One region of the Mesorhizobium sp. P2_F5 genome, then DNA from elsewhere that is predicted to be linked to it. Evidence: predicted binding sites of a transcription regulator. Region 1 holds the regulator's gene; the other holds the start of a gene.

What was found. The regulator PhoB, encoded in region 1, activates phosphate uptake and scavenging genes when phosphate is short. The targets are predictions, from matches to a motif close to TGTCATNNANCTGTCAT.
Region 2: the regulator PhoB is predicted to act here: its motif matches at 3,785-3,801, upstream of ppk2 (polyphosphate kinase 2).

The regions. Positions count from the first base shown of each region.
Region 1 covers NZ_JBFUEY010000006.1:15,776-26,786, reverse strand. The annotation lists gene AC1DYO_RS10750 (hypothetical protein) at 1-121, shown strand, start outside; gene AC1DYO_RS10745 (YMGG-like glycine zipper-containing protein) at 205-447, shown strand; gene AC1DYO_RS10740 (CHASE domain-containing protein) at 487-2,133, opposite strand; gene AC1DYO_RS10735 (ATP-binding cassette domain-containing protein) at 2,289-3,101, opposite strand; gene AC1DYO_RS10730 (sugar ABC transporter permease) at 3,113-4,465, opposite strand; gene xylF (D-xylose ABC transporter substrate-binding protein) at 4,611-5,651, opposite strand; gene AC1DYO_RS10720 (ROK family protein) at 5,921-7,156, shown strand; gene phoB (phosphate regulon transcriptional regulator PhoB) at 7,187-7,876, opposite strand; gene phoU (phosphate signaling complex protein PhoU) at 7,893-8,597, opposite strand; gene pstB (phosphate ABC transporter ATP-binding protein PstB) at 8,639-9,463, opposite strand; gene pstA (phosphate ABC transporter permease PstA) at 9,481-10,797, opposite strand; gene pstC (phosphate ABC transporter permease subunit PstC) at 10,794-11,011, opposite strand, start outside.
Region 2 covers NZ_JBFUEY010000005.1:212,378-223,388, reverse strand. The annotation lists gene AC1DYO_RS10415 (polyhydroxyalkanoate depolymerase) at 1-389, shown strand, start outside; gene AC1DYO_RS10410 (DUF1330 domain-containing protein) at 460-786, opposite strand; gene AC1DYO_RS10405 (winged helix-turn-helix transcriptional regulator) at 965-1,660, shown strand; gene AC1DYO_RS10400 (dihydrofolate reductase family protein) at 2,087-2,734, shown strand; gene ppk2 (polyphosphate kinase 2) at 2,804-3,724, opposite strand; gene AC1DYO_RS10390 (aldo/keto reductase) at 3,952-4,995, shown strand; gene AC1DYO_RS10385 (glycosyl transferase family 90) at 5,005-5,976, opposite strand; gene AC1DYO_RS10380 (hypothetical protein) at 6,155-6,313, shown strand; gene AC1DYO_RS10375 (DUF982 domain-containing protein) at 6,364-6,621, opposite strand; gene AC1DYO_RS10370 (GntR family transcriptional regulator) at 6,704-7,369, opposite strand; gene AC1DYO_RS10365 (multidrug efflux MFS transporter) at 7,522-8,787, shown strand; gene AC1DYO_RS10360 (DUF423 domain-containing protein) at 8,828-9,202, shown strand; gene AC1DYO_RS10355 (hypothetical protein) at 9,246-9,389, opposite strand; gene AC1DYO_RS10350 (hypothetical protein) at 9,451-9,594, opposite strand; gene AC1DYO_RS10345 (LacI family DNA-binding transcriptional regulator) at 9,741-10,820, shown strand; gene AC1DYO_RS10340 (OpgC family protein) at 10,833-11,011, opposite strand, start outside.

The DNA.
Region 1 (11,011 bases):
CGACCAGATCGTCTGGAACGTGCGCCCGGACGGTTCGCTCGACGCATCCTTGCAGATTTCAAACGTCGCGGTTGCGTCGAATGTGACACGCCCCGAAAAAGACTATCTTCGCCAACAATAAGATCGAGCGGGCAAAGGCCGTCATTTCGTGCTAAATGGCGGCTGGAGCTTACTAAAGTGAGGACGAAAGTGAGGAGAGACTCAATGCGGAAATTGATTATTGCCATGGTTGCCGTGGTCGCCGTCAGCGGCTGCAGCACGACCGAGCAGGACGTGGGTGTCGGAACGTTGGTTGGCGCCGGCGTCGGCGGCCTGGTTGGCGGCGGCAAGGGTGCGCTCATCGGCGCAGCCGTCGGTGCCGGTTCCGGTCTGCTGGTGCGCAACCTGCGCAATGGCTATTGCCAGTATCGCGACAATCGCGGCCGGCTCTACACCGCTCGCTGCTGATCCGCTTCAAAGGCGTCAAACAATCAAGACGGAGACCGGTCAGCCGGTCTCCGTTTGTTTGCCTGCATCAGGCGGTGGAATCCTGATTTCCACCGTGAGCCCGTCGGCGCGAAAATCTCTGGCGATCGTGCCGCGCAACTCGCGCGTGACATTGAGATCGATCAGCTTGGTGCCGAAGCCGGTCGTGGCCGGTGCTTCGAGTTGCTTCTGCCCCGCCTCGCGCCAGTTCAGGACCAGCATCCTGTCGGATCCGCGCCCTTCAAACGACCAGTCCACTTTCAGCGCGCCGACGGAATTGCCGGCCTCGCCATATTTCAGCGCATTCGTCGCCAGTTCGTGAAACGTAAGGCCAAGCGCCTGCGTCGTCGTCTCGTCGAGCAGCACCTGAGGCCCTGACAATATCCCGTCCGGAAGCTCCTTGCCAAACACCTGGCCAAGCTCGATGCGCAACAGGTCGCCAAGGTCGGCCTTCTGCCAGCGCGAGCGCGTCAGCATGTCCTGTGAGGCCGCCATTGCCTGCAGGCGGGCCGAGAAGGAGGAGGAGAACTCCTTTACGTCGGTGGCGTGCGCCGCCGTCTGGCGCGCGATCGCCAGCACCCGCGTGATCGAATTCTTGATGCGATGCTTCATTTCCTGCAGCATCAGATCCTTTTCGAGCAGGCTCTTTTCCGTCGTCTCGTGCAACAGCGACTTGGCGTCATAGGCGCGCTCCTGGTAGCGCGCCACCAGAGCGATGGCGCCGGCCAAAAGCAGGCCGAACAGTCCGAGCATCACCGGAATGGCGCGCGAGGACGGCTGCGAGAAAGCGCTGGTCGGCCGAAACAGCACCGTCCACGGCCGGCCGGCGACGATGATCTTGCGCGTCACCAAGAGCCTGTCGCCAAAGCTCGCAACCGGCGGCGTTTCCGACTGGAACAGAAGATTATCGGCGTCGATCTTGCCGTCATAGACCTCTGTGTTGACCGGCAGCAAAGGCGTGCGGCTGAGCGCCGTCTGGAACAGGTCGCGAGCGCGGAAGGCCGCGTAGAGAAAGCCTGAAGTCGACGACCTGGACGCGTTGATGCCATCCGGCGCGGTTTCCACATTGAGCCTGACGAAGACTAGGAAGCCGGTAAAAGTCTGCGCCGCGCCCGTGTCCTGGCCGAGTTGAACCAGACCGCTTGCATGCTGTGCGTCATCGGCCATCGCCTTTTCGATCGCTTCGCGCCGCACCAGTTCGGTGAACATGTCGTAGCCGATGGTCGACTCGTTGGAAGGATCGAGCGGCTCGAACAGCACGACGGGCGTGCGCCATGGCTGTGTCGTGTCCGGATAGACAGCGTGGGGCACGCCACGGTCGCGCAACATGTCACGCTCGACCGCCGCTTCATCGCCGGCTTTGGCCAGCCTGAGATAACCGATGCCGCGCAGGCCGGCGAAGTTGGTGTCGGCGTCGAGCGCGCTGAAGAAGGCCTTGAATTCGCGCCGCGAAATCTCGCCATTGCGGGCGTCGAACAGCGCCTGCGTTGAGCGCAGCAACGAAAGGTGCAGGTCGATGCGGCTTTCGATGCGGTTGAGCGCGTCGTCGGCCGTCGCCTCGAATTTGATCCGCGCCGCCTCCTGGGTGGCGAAGTAGGCAAAACCCGCCATCGTCAGGCTGATCAGCGCGACGGCAATGAAGGCGAGGATCGGGAAAAACTTCTTCAACGCAGGCCCATGAACGGTTCGGGAACCTTTATGGGCAAGTCGCCGCGGCAACACAATGGCGCGGCCAAACCATCACGACGGGTGGCACATCAAGTTCCAGACATTTAGCCGGCTTACCATGAGAGGATGGCGGTCACCCGATGAGAGTGCGTGTCTCAGGCGGCGATCTTCAGCGCGCCCGGCCCAGGAATGGCGCCGGGCGGACACTTGCCGAGGATGATCATGCCGAGCACCTCGTCCTGGGTGACGTCGGTGGTGCGCGCGGTGCCGACGACCTGGCCGTTCTTCATCACGCAGACACGGTCAGCAAGTTCGAACACATCATGGATGTCATGGCTGATCAGGAAGATGCCGATGCCGTCCGACTTCAGCTGCTTGACCAGTTCGCCGACCTGCGCCGTTTCCTGCGGACCAAGCGCGGCCGTCGGTTCATCCATGATCAGGATGCGGGCGTTGAACAGGATGGCGCGTGCGATCGCCACCGATTGCCGCTGGCCGCCCGACAGCTTGATTACCGGGTCCTTGAAGCGCTGGAAGCGCGGATTGAGCCGGCCCATCACCTTGCGCGCCTCGGCCTCCATGGCGACATCGTCGAGCGTGCCCCAGGCAGTCATGATTTCACGGCCGAGGAACAGATTGGCGGCGGCGTCGACATTATCGGCCAGCGCCAGCGTCTGGTAGATGGTCTCAATGCCGTATTTCTTGGCATCGCGCGGATTGGAGATCGAAGCTTCCTGCCCGTTGACGAAGATATGGCCGGCATCGCGCTTGTAGGCGCCGGACAGGATCTTGATGAGTGTCGACTTGCCGGCGCCGTTATGGCCGAGCAGCGCCACGACCTCGCCCGGGAAAAGATCGATGGACGCATCGTCGACGGCGCGGATGCCACCAAAGGCGATCGAGATGTTGCGCATGTCGATCAGCGGCATGCCGGGGGGTGCAGCGGAGGGAGCGGTTTTGTCAGCCATGATCGTATCCCCTAAACGCGCTTGCGATAGACGGTGTCGAGAAACACCGCGATGACCAGCACGGCGCCGACCACGATGCTCTGCAGCGGCGAGTCGACGCCGAGCAGCACCATGCCCGACTGCAGCGACTGCATCAAAAGCGCACCGAGCATGGCGCCGATGATCGTTCCCGAACCGCCGGCGAGCGAGGTGCCGCCGATGACGGCGGCGGCGATGACCAGCAGCTCGTCCAGCGTTCCCAGCACGTTGGTCGACGAATTCTGGCGGGCCGACGAGATCGCCGCGGCGATCGTTGCCAGCACGCCCATGATCATGAACACCTTCATGGTGATCCAGCGCGTGTTGATGCCGGCGAGGTTGGCGGCTTCCGGATTGCCGCCGATGGCGAAGACATAGCGGCCGAAACGCGTGCGCTTGGTGATAAAGGTCATGATGATGCCGACAGTCACCGCCATCAGCACCGGGATGGCGATGCCATGCGCGATGAACAGCCCGCCTTCGGGCACAGTGATGTTGTTGGCGGCGGCATACCGGTTCACGATGCCGATCGGCCACGGATAGGAATTGGCCAGCCACACCGCGCCCATGATGACGGCGCAGGTGACCGTGCCGAGCAGCGTCTCGGCCCAGATCGGACGCAGCGGGAAGCGGAAGCGCTTGCGCTGCACCCGCCCGTTGAACATCGCGAACACCACGGCAAGGCAGGCGACGATGCCGACGACCCAGCTCCAGGTCGCGCCGATCGATCCGGCCGGACCGCCACCCATCAGCTGGAAGGTGGCGTCGAGCGGCGCCACCGTCTGGCCGCTGGTCACCCACCAGGCAGCACCACGCCAGACCAGAAGGCCGCCCAGCGTGACGATGAAGGCCGGCACTTCGAGATAGGCGATGACAAAACCCTGGAACGCGCCGATCAGAAGACCGAGTGCCAGGCCGATGACCAGCGCCAGAACCCAGATCCACGGATTGCCAAGCTCGAGCCCGACAAAGCGCACCAGGAAATGCACCTGGGCAAAACCCATCACCATGCCGATCAGGCCCTCGGCCGAACCGACGGAGAGGTCGATGTTGCGCATGACGATGACCAGCACCATGCCTGAGGCCATGATGGCGACGGCGGACGTTTGCACCGACAGGTTCCAGAGGTTGCGTGGCGTCAGGAAGGTGCGGCTGTCGAAATCGAGCGGATTGACCCCGAGGCGGAAGCTGGAAATGACATGCAGGCCGATCCAGATCAGAAGCAGCGCGCCGATCATGCCGAGCATGCGGGTGTCGATCTCGGTCGCTTTCAGGAACCGGGCGACCGCGCCGAGTTCCGACGCACGCGCGGTGTCGGCCTGCGAAGTCGAGGTCGTGTCGGTCATGATGTCCTCCCAGCGGCTTGCCGTCTGACGCGGATGCCGGACCACAGCCTAGAAGTTAGCCGCCTATGGCGGAAACACAAATCTTGTTGAGAAAACGCCGCGGCTTTGGGCCGCGGCGTCGTTATCGAATGGAAACAGGCCAAGCTTAGTTGCAGGCCGCGACGCTGCCGGCGGCGACGCCCGTGCAGACTTCGTCCTTCTTGATCCAGCCGGCGTCGATGACGACGTTGAGGTTGTCCTTGGTGATCGCGACCGGGGTCAGGAACAACGACTTGACGGTGTTGCCGCCAGGCGTGGTGAAGTCCTTGGCGCCAGCGATGTCGCTCGTCTTCTTGCCGTCGGCGAGTTGCGAGGCGATCTCGGCGGCATTCTTGCCTAGCTCGCGTGCATCCTTCCACACCGACACGGTCTGCGTGCCGAGCGCGATGCGGTTCAGAGCGGCATGGTCGCCGTCCTGGCCCGAGACCGGAACCGTTCCGGCAAGGCCCTGCGCCGTCAGCGCCGCGACGACGCCGCCGGCGGTGCCGTCATTGGCCGCGACCACCGCATCGACCTTGTTGTCGTTGGCGGTCAGGAACTGTTCCATGTTCTTCTGGGCATTGGCGGGCAGCCAGCCATCGGTATAGGCCTCGCCGACATTCTTGATCTTGCCCGAGTCGATGGCTTCCTTGAGCACCTCCATCGAGCCCGAGAACAGGAAATCGGCATTCGGGTCGGAGCCCGAGCCCTTGATGAAGACATAGTTGCCTTCCGGCTTGGCCTTGAACACTTCGCGGGCCTGCATACGGCCGACTTCCTTGTTGTCGAAGGTCAGATAGAAGACGTCCTTGTTCTCGATCAGGCGGTCATAGCCGACGACCGGAATGCCTTCGTCCAGCGCCTTCTGCACCGCCGGGCCGATGGCCGAGGCGTCCTGCGCGAGGATGATCAGCGAGTTGGCGCCCTGCGAGATCAGGCTCTCGACGTCGGTCAGCTGCTTGCCGGGATTGGACTGCGCGTCAGCGGAAATATACTTGTCGCCGGCCGCCTCGATCGCTGCCTTCATCGCCGCTTCGTCGGTCTTCCAGCGCTCTTCCTGGAAGTTCGACCACGACACGCCGATGACCTTGTCCTTCGCCTGCGCGACCGACACCAGCGTCAGCGACATGGCGACACCCGCCAGCATGGCGGCTGCAAATCTGTTCATGATAATCCTCCCTGCGCCGCGCGCGGCGCGACAAAACTGGCCCGAGGGCCGGCACACAGAGGCTCTATTTTTTCGAGCCTCGAAAAAATACTGGTCCAACGGCGAGACGCTGTCAACATCGATTCTGATGGATTCTGATGGCGTCGTCGATTTTTTTCGAGACCCGCAATAAACAATGACAGCGTGACCGGCTTCTGCCAATATTTGCGTGGCGTCCCTGACCGCCTCCACTATCATGAGGCGCGGGGGACCGGGAGGAAACAAAAAAGATGTCGGTTGGTATCCGCCACGACGATCTGCGCCGTCGCAACCGTGCGATGGTGATTTCGGCCGTGCGCCGGGCCGGCCAGCCGTCGCGGACCGAGATTGCGGCAACCACCGGCCTTAGCCATTCGACCATATCGGCGATCTCTTCTGACCTGATTCAAGAAGGCATCCTGGCCGAGAGCAAGCCCGGCGAGACCGGTGCGCTGAAACGCGGACGGCCACAGGTCGGCCTTGGCCTCAATCCGGAAGCAGCCGCGGTGATGACCGTGGTGCTGTCGCTGAATTTCCTTTCCGTCACCGTCATCGACTATGCCGGCCATGTGGTCGCCGAGGAGCAGCGCCGGCTGGACACGCTGACCATGCCGCGCGACGAACTGATCGGCGAATGCACGGCAATCGTGCGGCGGCGGCTCGAGGATCCCGACCTCGATGTCCAAAGCATCGCCCGCATTGCCATGGGCATCCAGGGCATCACCGATTCGCAGGCGCGCGCCATGCTGTGGTCGCCGATCACGCCGCTGACCGACATCGCGTTCGCCGACATACTGGAAGCGGAGTTCGGCATTCCGGCCACCATGGAGAACGACTGCAACATGATGGCGGTGGCGCTGCAATGGCGCCAGCCTGAGCGCTACCGCGACGATTTCATTGCCATCCTGCTCTCGCACGGCATCGGCATGGGGTTGGTGCTGAAAGGCGAACTGTTCACCGGCACCCATTCCTCAGGCGGCGAGTTCGGCCACATGATCCACCGTCCCGGCGGCGCGCTCTGTCGCTGCGGGCGGCGTGGCTGCGTCGAGGCCTATGCCGGCAACTACGCCATCTGGCGCAATGCCATGGGGATGAGCGAGGACGCCGAACCGGTCGATGTCGGCGACGCCGACATGCGGGGGCTTGCCACACGCGCTCGCGAAACCGAAGGTCCCGAGCGGGAAGCCTACCGCAAGGCCGGGGAAGCGCTCGGCTTCGGCCTTGGCAGCCTGTTCGCCCTAATCGATCCCGCCCCCGTCGCCATGGTCGGTGTCAGCGCCGCCGCCTTCGATCTGATCGAACCGGCATTGCGCAATGCGATTGCCCAGACCGCCGGCGGCCAGCACTCGAAGTCGATTTCCTTCGACACCGAACCCAACGAACTGCCGCTGATCCGCGAAGGCTGCGCCATGCGCGCGCTCGGCTTCGTCGACCAGGAGATTTTCGCGCCGGGGATTCAGGCGAAATCTAGCAAACATGTCGCCTGAGAGGCCGGCAACGGCGCGGCGCGCCGCGCGTCAATCTTCGCGGATGGCGTAGCCTGCACCGCGGATGGTGCGGATCACGTCAGGCATGCGGCCATTGTTGACCGCCTTGCGCAAGCGCCCGACATGCACGTCGACCGTGCGCTCGTCGATATAGATCGTCTCGCCCCAGACATTGTCGAGCAGTTGGCTGCGCGAGAAGACCCGACCTGGATGGCGCATCATGAATTCGAGCAGGCGGAACTCGGTCGGCCCGAGCCGGATCTCGCTCTTCTTGCGGTAGACCCGGTGCGATTCACGGTCGAGCACGATGTCGCCGACCTTGAGCACGCTGGAGAGCACTTCCGGCTTGGCGCGGCGCAGCAGCGCTTTCACGCGCGCCATGAACTCCGGCGTCGAGAACGGCTTGACCAGATAGTCGTCGGCACCGGTGGACAAGCCACGCACGCGGTCGCTTTCTTCGCCGCGCGCGGTCAGCATGATGATCGGCAGCCGTTCGGTCTCGGGCCGCATTCTGAGCCGCCGGCACAGCTCGATGCCGGACACCGCCGGCACCATCCAGTCGAGCACCAGCAGATCGGGGACGTTTTCCTGCAGCCGGATTTCGGCCTCGTCGCCGCGCGTCACCACCTCGACCTGGTAGCCTTCGGATTCGAGGTTGTAGCGGAGCAGCACGCCCAGTGGCTCCTCATCCTCCACGACCATGATGCGTGGCGCAATCATCAGCAGTTCACCCTTGTCAGGCCGAAGTGGCCATCGCCGTCTCGTCCTGCTTCGGACGATTGGCGGGCAATTGCTGGCCGGTCAGCACATAGTACGCATTTTCAGCGATGTTGGTGACATGATCGCCGATGCGCTCCAGATTCTTGGCGCAGAACAGGAGATGCGTGCAGGCGGTGATGTTGCGCGGGTCCTCCATCATGTAGGTCAAGAGTTCGCGAAACACCGACGTGTACTTGACGTCGATGCGCTCGTCCTCATTCCTGAGTTTCGCCAGGGCTGCGGCATCCGCGGCGGCATATTCCTCGACAACGCCTTGCACCTGGATCAGCACCAGCTGCGCCATGGCGTCGATGGAATGCGACAGGTCGCGCGGCGTAACGCTGAGGCCGACAGTGCCGACGCGCTTGGCGATGTTCTTGGCGAGATCGCCGATGCGTTCGAGGTCGCCGGCCATGCGGATCGAGCCGACCACAGCGCGCAGGTCGTTGGCCATTGGCTGGCGCTTGGCGATCAGCGTGATGGCGCGGTCATCCAGCTCACGCTGGCGCGCGTCCATGATGGCGTCGTCGGAAACGACACGCTGCGCCAGCGCATTGTCGGAATTGAGCAACGCCCTGGTCGAGGCGTTGACCATCGAGCCGGCCAGATCGCCCATGTCGCGGATCAGCTTGCTGATCTGCCCCAGCTCTTCATCGAAGGAGGCGACGGTATGTTCACCCATGATCTTGGTCCTCGTGCCTGAAAATTCAACCGCCGGACGGCTCAGCCGAAGCGGCCGGTAATATAGTCCTGGGTGCGCTTGTCGTCGGGGTTGGTGAACATCTTGTCGGTGGCGCCCTCCTCGACCAGATAGCCGAGATGGAACATCGCCGTGCGCTGCGACACGCGCGCCGCCTGCTGCATCGAGTGGGTGACGATGACGATGGTGTAGTTCTGGCGCAGCTCGTCGATCAGCTCCTCGACGCGGGCGGTGGCGATCGGATCGAGCGCCGAGCAGGGCTCGTCCATCAGGATCACTTCCGGCGACACGGCGATGGCGCGCGCGATGCACAGGCGCTGCTGCTGGCCGCCGGACAGACCGGTGCCGGGCTCCTGCAGGCGGTCCTTGACCTCGTTCCAGATCGCCGCCTTCTTCAGGCTGGATTCGACGATCTGGTCCATGTCGGACTTGCGCTTGGCCAGCCCGTGGATGCGCGGGCCGTAGGCGACATTTTCGTAGATCGACTTCGGGAACGGATTGGGCTTCTGGAACACCATGCCGACGCGGGCGCGGAGTTCGACGACGTCGATGTTCTTGTCGTAGATGTCGTCCTCGTCCAGCGTGATCTTGCCGGTCACCCGCGCCGAATCGATGGTGTCGTTCATGCGGTTGAGACAGCGCAGGAAGGTCGACTTGCCGCAACCGGACGGGCCGATCAGCGCCGTCACCTGGTTCTGGCGGACGTCGAGATTGACGTCAAACAGCGCCTGCTTCTCGCCGTAGAAGACGCCGACCTTGTCGCCGCGCATCTTGATGACTTCGTTCGACTTGGCGTTCATCTTGTCGCCCACTGCGTTTTCAAGGGACTGTTCGGTCATGATGTTCATACCAAATTGCCTTTTTTCTACCAGCGCCGCTCGAACCGGCGTCGAAGCACGATCGCGGTGATGTTCATGGCCATGAGGAAGACGAGCAGGATGATGATGGCGCCGGACATGCGCTCGACAAAAGCGCGTTCGGCCTCGTTTGCCCACATGTAGATCTGCACCGGCAGCGCGGTCGCCGGATCGAAAGGCGTCTTCGGATAGTCGGCGACGAAGGCGACCATGCCGATTAGGAGCAGCGGTGCCGTCTCACCCAGCGCACGCGCCAGGCCGATGATGGTTCCGGTCAGGATGCCGGGAGCGGCAAGCGGCAGGATGTGCTGGAACACCATCTGCATCTTCGAGGCGCCAAGCCCAAGCGCTGCCGAGCGGATCGACGGCGGCACCGCGGCAAGGGCGGCGCGCGTGGCGATGATGATGGTCGGCAGCGTCATCAGGGTCAGCACCAGGCCGCCGACGAAGGCAGCGGAGCGCGGCATTCCGAGGAAGTTGATGAACACGGCAAGGCCGAGCAGGCCGAAAACGATCGACGGCACCGCCGCCAGATTGTTGATGTTGACTTCGATCAGGTCGGTGAAGCGGTTCTTTTTGGCGAATTCCTCGAGATAAATGGAGGCGGCGACGCCGATCGGCAGCGCCAAGAGCAGCACGATCACCATCATGTAGAACGAGCCGATGATGGCCACGCCCATGCCCGACGTTTCCGGGCGGCTGGAAGCGCCATAGGTGAACAGGCCGGTGTTGAAATGCTCGGCCATCACGCCGTCCGCCCTAAGCTTGTTCATCCAGTCGATCTGCTGGTTGGACACCTTGCGCCGCGCTTCATCGACGCTGAGGTCGATCTGGCCCTTGAAGGCGGAGTCGAGATTGGCGGCGGCCAGGATGTTGACGTCACGCGTCGTTCCGATCACCGCGGGATCGGCGGCGACGATGTCGCGCAGTTGGACGCGGGCGCCTTCCGACAGGAAGCCCTTGAGCTTCAGCATCATCGGCTTGTTGGCGGGATCGATACCGAGCTTGGCCACCAGCGCGTTTTCGGCGAGCTTGGGATAGTTCGCCTTGATCAGCACATTCGGATCAGTGGCGCGCTTGTTCGAGGGATCGATGACCTTCTCGTCGAAGGTGATCGGCAGCGTCACCGTCGTCTGCCAAAAGGCGGTGTAGCCCTTCGAGACGATGGTGATCAGCATGATGGCCAGGAACGCCAGGCCGACCGAGATCGCAATCACGCCGTAGATGCGGAAACGGCGTTCGGCGGCGTAACGCGCCTTCAGCCCGATGTCGCGGCGCGGACGGGCGACAGCACCCGCCATCGTGTCCAGGGGGATGTCGGTCATTCGTACTGCTCCCGGTACTTGCGCACGATGTAGAGGGCGACGATGTTCATCACCAGCGTCAGCGCGAACAGCGTCAGGCCAAGCGCGAAGGCGACCAGCGTCTGCGGCGAATTGAACTCAAGGTCGCCGGTCAGCTGGTTGACGATCTTGACGGTGATGGTGGTCATCGCTTCGAACGGGTTGATGGTGAGATTGGCGGCAACGCCGGCTGCCA
Region 2 (11,011 bases), on a different contig from region 1:
CTGAAGAGACAGCCGAGGCCGAGAAAATAAAGATCTTCTACGACGAGTATCTGGCTGTGCTCGACCTCACCGAAGAATTCTATCTCGAAACCATCGACCGCGTGTTCCACAAAGCGGAAATGGCTACCGGTACTTTCACGTTCCGTGGCAGCCGGGTCGATCCCGGCGAGATCCGCAACACCGCGCTGCTCACCGTGGAAGGAGGGCGTGACGATATCTGCGCACTTGGCCAGACGTCTGCCGCTCATGAGTTATGCCGGTCGCTGCGTCCGCATCTCAAGCGCCATCACCTGCAGGCCAATGTAGGCCACTATGGCGTCTTCAACGGCAAGCGCTGGGAGCGCGAAATCTATCCCGTCGTGCGCAACCTCATCCTGTCTATGGAATAGTCTTGCCCGGCCGGGACAGGGTTTGCCTAAGGACAGCCGGAACCCGGGCATGCCGGGTTCCGGCTGTTCCTCACGCTTTGGGCAGATAAGGGATCGTTCCGGCCAGATCGGTATCGTCGATCAGCTGGAAGCGGCTGTCGCTGCCCTTCCGACGCTCCGCCACAAACGGGGCGTATTGCGGATCGTTGGTGAAGGCTTCGGCTGCCTTTGCCGACGGAAACGCCATGATGGCGATCAGGCTGGTGTCGAGCGGCTTGCCCTCCAGCGTCTTCACGTTGCCGCTGCGTGCCAGGTACTTGCCACCGTGCTTGTGCACGAGGTCATGCACCGAAGCGGCGTAAGCCGGCACCCATTTGTCGTCCTTCACCTTGATGTCTGCGATCACGTAAGCGGTCATTTGTCCTAACTCCTCATGGATCGGCACCGGACTGCCCGGCGACGTGACCGCTGCCTCGCATGACTGTGCCGGACCGCTCCAGTCACCAAACTGTACCGGGGGTGCCAGTACAGGTTCTGTACTGGCAACTTCAGTGGATTCTGATTAGGGTCCGGCAACTTCTTTTGGGGATCACCACATGACACAGGCCGGATATAAGCAGTTCTGCCCACTCTCAATGGCGGCGGAGCTGTTGTGCACACGCTGGACCATGGTGCTTTTGCGCGAACTGGTGGCGGGCTCGACCCGCTTCAACGACCTGCGCCGCGGCGTGCCGAAAATGTCGCCAACCCTTCTGTCGCAACGGCTCAAGGACCTTGAAGCCGGCGGCATTGTCGAGCGGACCGAGATCGAATCCGAGAAGGGCGTGTTCGAATACCGGCTGACCGAGGCGGGTCGGGATTTGCGCCCGGTGGTCGAGGCGATGGGGTTCTGGGGCCAGAAATGGGTCGAGGCCAGGCTCTCGCTCAAGAACCTCGATCCGTCGCTGCTGATGTGGGACATGCGGCGCAACCTGAACCCCAGTCCACTGCCGGACGGGCGCACCGTAATACAGTTTCTGTATCATGACCTGCCGGCGTCGAAACGCTCGTGGTGGCTGATCGTCGAGAAGCACGGCGATGTCGATCTGTGCTGGTACGATCCGGGCTTTGACGTCGATCTCTATGTCTCGACGGACCTCTGCACCATGACCTCGATCTGGATGGGGCTGACGACGGTTCACAAGGAACGCGACAAGATCAGCCTGACCGGCGACCTCGACGTCGCCGGCAAGATGCAGACCTGGCTTGGCCTCAGCCCGTTTGCGGTGATGCCGAAGCGCGCCGCGGCTTGAGGCCAGATTCTCGTCATAGGCGCCGCAAATTTGCTGACCTATCCCCCCAGCGCCCTATACTCGTAGGTGCTGGGGCGACGCCGCGTCGGGACCTTGTCCGTCAGGTCAACCACGCGGATCCATTTGCAGGCGTCGCCTCGCAAGGTGACCTTCCGGCCGATCACCTTTTCGGCTGCCCCAAACGGTGTACTGGCGTGGGTCTCCTCGCTCTCCTGAACGACCTCCCCGTCCATCCTCTCGACGCGATATGCCTTCATCTCGTGCGCTCCCGACTCAGGGCCTCCCGAAAGGTAACCCGGCGGCTTTTTCCGTCAAGTATTAGCATATGCTAATTCCTGGCGATTTAAAAAACCACTTGCATTCCGCAATCGGTTTGCTACAAAACAAACCACTTGCAAATCACAACCGGTTATCTCGGAGGCTTTCATGTCCAAGCTGCGTGTCAATGCATTCACCCTGTCGCTCGACGGTTTCGGCGCCGGTCCTGACCAGACCCTGCAAAATCCGCTCGGGGTCGGTGGCGAAGATTTGCACAAATGGATGATCGGCACCCGCACCTTCCGCAAGATGGTGCTCGGCGCCGATGGCGGGACGACCGATGTGGACGACCGGTTCACCGTCAGCAGCTTCGACAATGTCGGCGCCTGGATCCTCGGCCGCAACATGTTCGGACCGATCCGCGGCGAGTGGCCGGATGAAAACTGGAAAGGCTGGTGGGGCGACAACCCGCCCTACCACGTGCCGGTCTTCGTGCTGACGCACTACAAGCGCGATCCGATCGAAATGGAAGGCGGCACTACTTTCCACTTCGTTACCGGGGGCATCCATGATGCGCTCGACCAGGCGAGAGCCGCGGCCGGCGGCAAGGACGTCCGCGTCGGCGGCGGCGTCTCCACCATCCGGCAATATCTCCAGGAGAAGCTCATCGATGAACTGCATCTGGCGGTGTCGCCGCTGCTGCTCGGGAGGGGTGAGAACCTGTTTGCCGGTCTCGATATGCTGAAGCTCGGCTATCAGTGCACCGAACAGGTGGCGACGGCGCTTGCCACGCATGTGACGATCAAGCGGGGTTAGTTCTCACCAGGGGGCAGCCTTCTGCGCTGTGATCCTTCGCGCCCCCATCCGGTCCTTGGCATTCCCGTCTCAATACTTCTCCGGCACGTAAAGCTCGCGCGGCAAGACCTGGCGTTCGTACTCCGGATTGAACACCCGCTCGGGCAGCGTGATTTCTTCGTGCGGGACCTCCTCGTAGGGCATCTGCTTGAGCAAATGATCCATGCAGTTCAGCCGCGCCCGCTTCTTGTCGTTGCCTTCGACGATGTACCACGGTGCCTCGGGAATGTTGGTGCGGGCGAACGTCTCTTCCTTGGCCTTGGTGTACCGCTCCCAGCGTACGCGCGACTGCAGATCCATCGGCGACAGTTTCCACTGTTTCATCGGATCGTGGATGCGCATCATGAAGCGCATCTGCTGTTCCTCGTCGGTGATCGAGAACCAGTATTTGACCAGGGTGACGCCGGAGCGGACCAGCATGCGCTCGAACTCCGGCACGTCGTGGAAGAACTCCTCGACCTGATCGGGTCCGGCGAAGCCCATCACCCGCTCGACACCGGAGCGATTGTACCACGAGCGGTCGAACAGTACGATCTCACCGCCGGCCGGCAGATGCGGCACGTAGCGCTGGAAATACCATTGCGATTTCTCGCGCTCGGTCGGCGCCGGCAGCGCCACGACGCGGCAGATACGCGGGTTGAGGCGCTGCGTGATGCGCTTGATGACGCCGCCCTTGCCGGCGGAGTCGCGGCCCTCGAAAATCACCACCAGCTTTTTCTTGTGATAGGCGACCCAGGACTGCAGCTTGATCAGTTCCGACTGTAGGCCGATCAGGTCGCGGAAATACTGCATGCGATCGATCGATGGCGGATGCGCGTTCTTGTAGATTTTGGCGATCTCCAGCGACAGCGCCGGCTCCGACATTTCCAGCTCATAGTCCTCGTCGAGCGTGTCGGCGAGTTCGGCTTCAAGCCAATCCCTGGCCGGAGAATTCTGCTTTAACTCGGTCATTTCCGCTGCTCCGCTTGCCGGCTGACATGAAACCCTGAGCCGACTTGATATAGGCCGGCAATGACGGTTTTATTGCAAGCCGCCAGCCGGTCGATCACAGCTCAAATCGGCGAGGCATGGCCGATCCATCGCCGTGGCATGGCGACAAGCCGCTCAAATTGTCCTACAAATGGCGGACCCGTTCGGGCCTCCCCGCCCCTTCCCCACCAAGATTACGAGGATTTGACATGGAATACCGCACGCTTGGCCGTTCCGGCTTGAAAGTTTCGACGCTGACGCTGGGCACCATGACCTTCGGCGGCAGCGGGCCGTTCGCCGCCGTCGGCAATTCCGACCTCGCGGAGGCCTCCCGCATCACCGACACCTGCATCGATGCCGGCATCAACCTCATCGACACCGCCAATGTCTATTCGAACGGCCTGTCGGAAGAGATCATCGGCGAAGCGCTCGGCGGCAAGCGCAAGAACGACGTGCTGATCGCCTCCAAGGCGCGCATGCGGATCGGCAAAGGCCCGAACGACGAAGGCCTGTCGCGCCATCATCTTATCCGCGAATGCGAGAAGAGCCTGAAGCGGCTCAGGACCGATGTCATCGACATCTATTTCCTGCACGAATGGGACGGCACGACGCCGCTCGAGGAAACCATCGCCGCGCTCGACACGCTGGTTGCCCAGGGCAAGATCCGCTATGTCGGCTGCTCCAATTATTCCGGCTGGCAGGTGATGAAGGCGCTGGGGATCAGCGACAGCCATCACCAGCCGCGCTTCATCACCCAGCAGATCCACTACACGCTGGAAGCGCGCGAGGCTGAATATGAACTCTTGCCGATCTCGGTCGACCAGGGCCTTGGCGTGCTGGTGTGGAGCCCGCTTGCCGGCGGCCTGCTGTCGGGCAAATACCGTCGCGACAGTCCGACTGCGCGCCAGCTTGCCGGCTGGTCGGAACCGCCGATCCGCGACGAAGACCGGCTGTGGCGGATCGTCGATGTTCTCGTCGACATCGGTGCGGCGCGCGGCGTCTCGGCAGCGCAGGTGGCGCTAGCCTGGCTGCTTGGCCGGCCTGCCGTCAGCTCGCTGGTGATCGGCGCGCGCAACGAGACGCAGCTTAGGGATAACCTCGCCGCCGCGGCACTCACCCTCACCGCTGAGGAACGCGATCGTCTCGATGCCGTCAGCCGGCCGCCGGTGCTCTATCCCTACTGGCACCAGCAGTTCACCGCGAAGGACCGGTTCAGTCCGGCCGATCTGGTTCTCGACCGAAGCGTCATCTGAGGCCGACAGTTAGCCCGCGATAAACCGCCAGACCTCCGGATCGGGCTCGATCTGGCCGCTGAGCACGAAATATTTGTAGAGCACGAGCAGGCAGATCGCCTGCTCGGCCCGCTCGTCGGCGAATTTGCGGCAATAGGCGTTGGCCGCTGCGACGATGCGCTGGGCTTCGGCCGGGTGCTTCTCGAGATGATGCACGCGCTCGGCCAGATCGCTGAAGTCGGGCGCCAGCGGCACATAATGGACATCGGGCTCGAGTTGACCCTCGGCGAACCAGGTCTCATAGGTCGGCGGCGGCATCAGGCAGAGCGAATTCGAGCTCATGATCCATTTCAGGTTGGTCGCGACATCGTTGCCTTCGAGGGAAATGATGTAGCGGTAGCGCCGCTGCTGATCGATGGTGAGATAGGGTTTTCGATATTCCGCCGGTGCCGTCGCCCTTGGCGTGCCGACATCGCAGAAGGGCAGGTCGCGGACGGCCTCCAGCAGCAAGGTGCGGATCGGATTGTTGAGCTCGCCGCGCCAGACGACGAGCGGATGCTTGTCGGCGAAGGCGACATCGTCGGCCGGCATGTGGAAATGGCGGAACTTGTTCAGCTTGAACAGGACGCCGTTGCCGTTGTCGCCGATGATCGGCCGGTCCTTGACGATCGACGGCATCTTCGGCACTTCGATGACGTCGCCGAATTCCAGGTCGACCCTCAGACCCGGATCGAAATAACGGGTGAATTCCTTCAGATCGTAATAGTACATGCTGCGGTCCGACGGCAGCCGATTGACCGGCACAGCCTCGGGGCTGGGTGTAAAAGGCTCCCGCAGCGTGTTGTAGTAGTTGAGCCGCTGGCGGACCGATGCATCGGAAAGCCTGGCCTGATCGAGCAGACGGCCGAGCCGGCGCCGGAAAAGGACCGGCGGCGCGATGTCGCGCATGGCGTTGCGCGCATAATAGATCAGCTTCTGTGCGTTTCTTTGAAGCGTGGCCATCGGTCGTTTTGATTCGAAATCGGTCGGCGGCGGCTCCAGTGACTGTCCCGCAGCCTTTTCTAAACCATTGTGTTAGCCATCACGCAAGTCCCGAACCGCTGGCATCTGCCCTCGCGGCGCTGTTGTGTTTGCCGGCCAATGCTTCTAGGCAGGGTCAGGTACAGCGAAAGGAAACGATATGGCGCGACCACCGAACTACGGTCAGGAACGCAAGGAGCGCGACCGGCAGAAGGCCGCCAAGAAGGCGGAGAAGCTGGCCGCCAAGGTCGCAGCCAAGGAGCGCTCCAAGCCCGAGGACGAGGCCGGTTCCGAAACCGATACAGAGACCGAAGAATAGCCATAGGAATGGCAGCGATCCGGCCCGGCAAACGGGCGGCGTCGCTGCTATCAGGCCGCCTTGTCGCTGACGAAGACGTTGACTTCGCGCGCCGCGGCAATGAAGGCACGCCTTGCAATCATCGCCGGCTTGTCGCCGGCCAGCGCATCATGACAGGCCTGCAGCGCTTCGCGATGCTTGGGACTGCGCTTGCCGGGCCAGCTGTTGAGCAGGTAATCGGACGCCTCGCGGGCCGTGCGCAGGAGCTGGTTGGCTCCCCCCGCGGCTGCCTTGACGGTCACGGGTGTTTCAAATCGGTTGTTTTCCATGGCCGCTCCTTACGCCATCGGCGTCCATGAAGCGAGGCCGAAAGCGGATGGCGCCTGACATCTGTCACTTTCGTGACCGATATCAAGCGGCGACGACGGCAAATCCCCTCGCGCGCAGTCCGCGCCGGTCATTGTGCAACGACGTCACCAGGCGGTCGCGGCTGCCAACGATATGGGCGGAAAGCCGCGCCGCCGCCGCGTCGGCGTCACCGGCCCGCACCGCCGCCAGGATAGCGTGATGTTCGCTCCAGGCACGGCCGAGCGCGGCCTCGTCGCGGACCTCCAGCCAACGCGCCCGCGACAAGCGCGTCATGGCATCGCGCACCGCCCTGAACAGGAACTCGTTGCCGGAGAGCCGCGCCAGCTCGATGTGGAAATCCATGCCGACGCGGTGCCATTCCTCGCGCGGTGTGGCGGCGTCACAGGAGTCCAGCATCGCCTCGATGACATCGACGGCGCTCCTGTCGGCCAGCGCCGCGGTCAAGCGGACCGCCGCAACCTCGACCGCCTCGCGATAGACAGCGATCTGTTGCAGTTCGGCAAGGTTGATCGGCGACACCGTCCAGCCGCGCCCGTCGCGGCAGATCAGCCCTTCCGTCTCGAGCCGCAGCAGTGCTGCCCTGACCGGCGTGCGAGAGGCGCCGAAGCGGCTCTCGATCCAACGTTCCGTCAGCCGCTCGCCGGGACCGACCTCAAGGCCGAGGATCATCTCGCGAAGCGCTTTTTCGACGGTCTGCATCTGCGACATCTTTGGTTCCGTTGCTGGCGATCGGCCTCGCATTTGAGGTCTGGCCGATCACGTTTGAGAGTGCCGGATTGACACCAGCCGGACTTTGCGTCCATGAGGATACCGACTTGGTATCCCAAAATGGTATCCGCAGCAAGCGGACAGGACACGACATGCCGCAGGACAGTGCAGCGCAGGCCGCCGAACAGCCTTCCACCTACAATGTGCATTGGCGGCGCAACCTGTTCGTGTGCTTTGCCGGATCGTTCAGCACGCTTGTGGCGATGACGCTGCTGCTCCCCTTCCTGCCGCTCTATGTCGAGCAGTTGGGCGCCGTCGGCCACGCGGCGATCGTGCAATGGTCCGGCATCGCCTTCGGCGCCACCTTCTTTGCCGCGGCCCTCGTCGCGCCGCTGTGGGGACGGCTGGGCGACCGCTACGGCCGCAAGGTGATGCTGGTGCGCGCCAGCTTCGGCATGGCGATCTGCATGTCGCTGACCGGCATGGTGCAGACCGTCTGGCAATTGGTGCTGTTGCGTCTGCTGATCGGCTTTGCCGGCGGCTATTCCTCGGGTTCGACCATTTTGGTCGCCATGCAGACGCCGAAAGACCGCTCCGGCTGGGCGCTCGGCGTGCTGTCGGCCGGCATCACCGCAGGCTCCCTGGTCGGGCCGCTGCTCGGCGGCGCGCTGCCGCCGCTGATCGGCATCCGCGCCACCTTCCTCATCGCCGGCGGCGTCATTTTCCTGGCGGCATTGGCGACGACGTTCCTGATCAAGGAGATGCCTCGCCCGCCAGCACTGGCAAAACCCAAGGAGAGGCCGAAGGGCGGCTGGGCGCAGATCCCCGACAAGCGCCCTGTCGTCGCGATGCTGGCGACCGGCATGCTGTTCACCTTCGCCAACATGTCGATCGAGCCGATCATCACTGTCTATGTCCAGCAACTGGTCGCGGACGCAAGCCGGGTGACGCTGGTCTCCGGCGTCGTCATGTCGGCGGCCGCACTCGGCGCCATCCTGTCGGCGTCGCGGCTGGGCAAGCTCGCCGACCGCATCGGCCACTGGAACGTCATCGTGGCATCGCTGGCCGTTTCGGCGCTGCTGTTGATACCGCAGGCCTTCGTCACAGAGAGCTGGCAGCTCGTCGGCCTGCGTTTCCTCATGGGTCTGGTGCTGGGCGGACTGTTGCCCTGCATCACCAGCGTCATCCGCCACAATGTTCCCGATGGCGTCGGCGGCAATGTGCTTGGCCTGGCAATCTCGGCGCAATATGTCGGCCAGGTCGCAGGCCCGCTGCTTGGCGGCTTCGTCGGCGGCCATTTCGGCATGCGTGCGGTGTTTCTCGGCACGTCCGTGCTGATGGCCGGCGGTGCCGTGTACAATTGGCTGGTCCAGTCGCGCCGCACGCGCGACATGCTGGCGGTATCAGGCAAATCCTGACAGACAGGGCGCGCCTGTCGTCAATCACGGAGCCCGAGACATGAGTATCGCCGAACCCGCGCCAGCAAGCAGCGCGCGCATCCTCGTTTTCGCTGGCGGCCTGTGTGGCGCGGCAGGCGTGGCGCTGTCGGCGGCAGCGGCGCATCTCGGCGGCGCTTTCGTCGGCACCGCCGCATCCTTCCTGATCATGCATGCGCCGGTGTTTCTGGCCGTCGGCCTCGCCGGCGCAAACCGGATCCTGCGGATCGGCAGCCTGGTGCTGCTCGTCGGGCTCGTTCTGTTCTGCGGCGATCTGCTGGCGCGGGATTTCGTGGGATCGCGGCTTTTCCCGATGTCGGCGCCGATTGGCGGCACCTTGCTGATCGCAGGCTGGTTGGCGATCGCGGCCTCGGCGCTGGTGCGTCAACGTCCCTGACGGGGCAAGAACCCTGCCCCATCAGATGTTTCTCACACGAGGCTCAATCCTGCCGACGTTCCGGCAGCAGGTCGCGGCTGCGCTTCGCAAGCTTGGTCAGCCGCTGCCGTTCCGGCCGCTCCGCGGCCGGCGAGATGCCCCAGTAATTGCGGTAAATGTCTTCGAACAGATGCTTCACGGGATGCACGGTTCGTCTCCTTCTCCAGAATTGAATCGATCCAATCAACCGGCACGAAAATGCGGACCGATCAGCTCCGCTTGCGTTCCACGAGGAAATGCAGGTCGCGCTTCCACGGGCCGGTCTTGCCGCGGCGCTTGCGGGTGGCGGCATCGGAGGCGATGCCCCAGTCATTGCCGTAGATGTCTTCGAACAGATAATTCATGGGATGCATGGCACCCTCCTCTTGAACCGATCCAATGGATAGCTGGTAAATTTTTCTGGATCGATTCAAATATAGACCCTCCCCGCCCTCCGATCAAGGAAAATTTGAACCGATCCAACGAAAGTGCTAGATGGAGGCTGGTTCAGGAGACGAAGATGACGGCATTGACCTCCGGGAAGACGAGACCAGTGCGGCTGGCCGATATTGCCAAGGCGGCGGGCGTCTCGCACGGCACCGCATCTAATGTCTTCGCTCGGCCCGAGATTGTCCGCGAAGAGGTGCGCGAACGGGTAAAGGCGGCAGCCGAGGCAATGGGCTACGCCGGTCCCGACCCCAAAGGTCGACTTCTGCGCGCCGGCAAGGTCAACGCCATCGGCGTCGCGACCGCCGAGCCACTGTCCTACTTCTTCGACGATCCTTTTGCGCGCGTCATGATGGCCAGCATCTCGCAGGCCTGCGACGCGACCGGCGCCGGGATTTCGCTGGTCTCGGCCGCCAACAGCGAGCAGCTCGCCTGGAACATCCAGAGTGCGCTTGTCGACGGCTTCATCGTGTTCTGCATCGAGGGCGGTTCGCGGCTGGTCGAACTGGCGCGCGAACGCAAACTGCCTTTCGTGGCGCTCGACCTCGATTCGGAGAATGAGGCGGTCGCGGCGATCGGCATCGACAACGTCGCCGGCGCCGGCCTTGCCGCGCGCCATCTGGCCGAGCTTGGCCATCGTCGCTTTGCCGTGCTCGCCCTGGAATCTGCCGACGCCGGCTTTGGTCCGGTCACGCAAGAGCAAGTCGAGACGTCGGCCCTCTATTCCGGCACGCGCGACCGTCTGCGTGGCTATTTCGCGGAACTCTCCCGCTTCGGCATCGACGTCTCGCTTGTGCCGATCTACGAAACCCTAAACGACGAAGAGAGCGTGCGCGCCGGCCTCGAGCATATTTTCGCGCTGCCGCAGCGGCCGACGGCAATCCTGGCCATGTCGGACAGGATGGCGCTGCATGCGCTCGACTGGCTGCGCGAACACGACATCGCCGTGCCGGGCGACGTGTCCATCGTCGGCTTCGACGGCGTGCCTGAAGGCGCAGACTCCAAGCCACCGCTGACCACGGTCGCCCAGCCGATTGCCGAGATGGGCCGGCTCGCCGTCAAGGCGATCCTGGAGAACGATGGCTCGCTCAGCCGGCAGCTGCTGCCGGTCGATCTGGTGATCAGAGCCTCGTCAGGCCCCTCTCCCGCCTAAAGGCCTTCGCTTTCACCGGCTCAGCCTTGCCACTACGGGCGACATGCCGAAAGGCTGGCGAGCGGCCGGGGCTTCGGTCCGAACCGGTTTCTTGCCCGACCAGCCGATGCCGGACAGCCATTCGAGATAGAACGCAAGCGCGAACTGCATGGCGATGCCGGCCGATATCAGCAGGGCGTCATAGGCAAAGC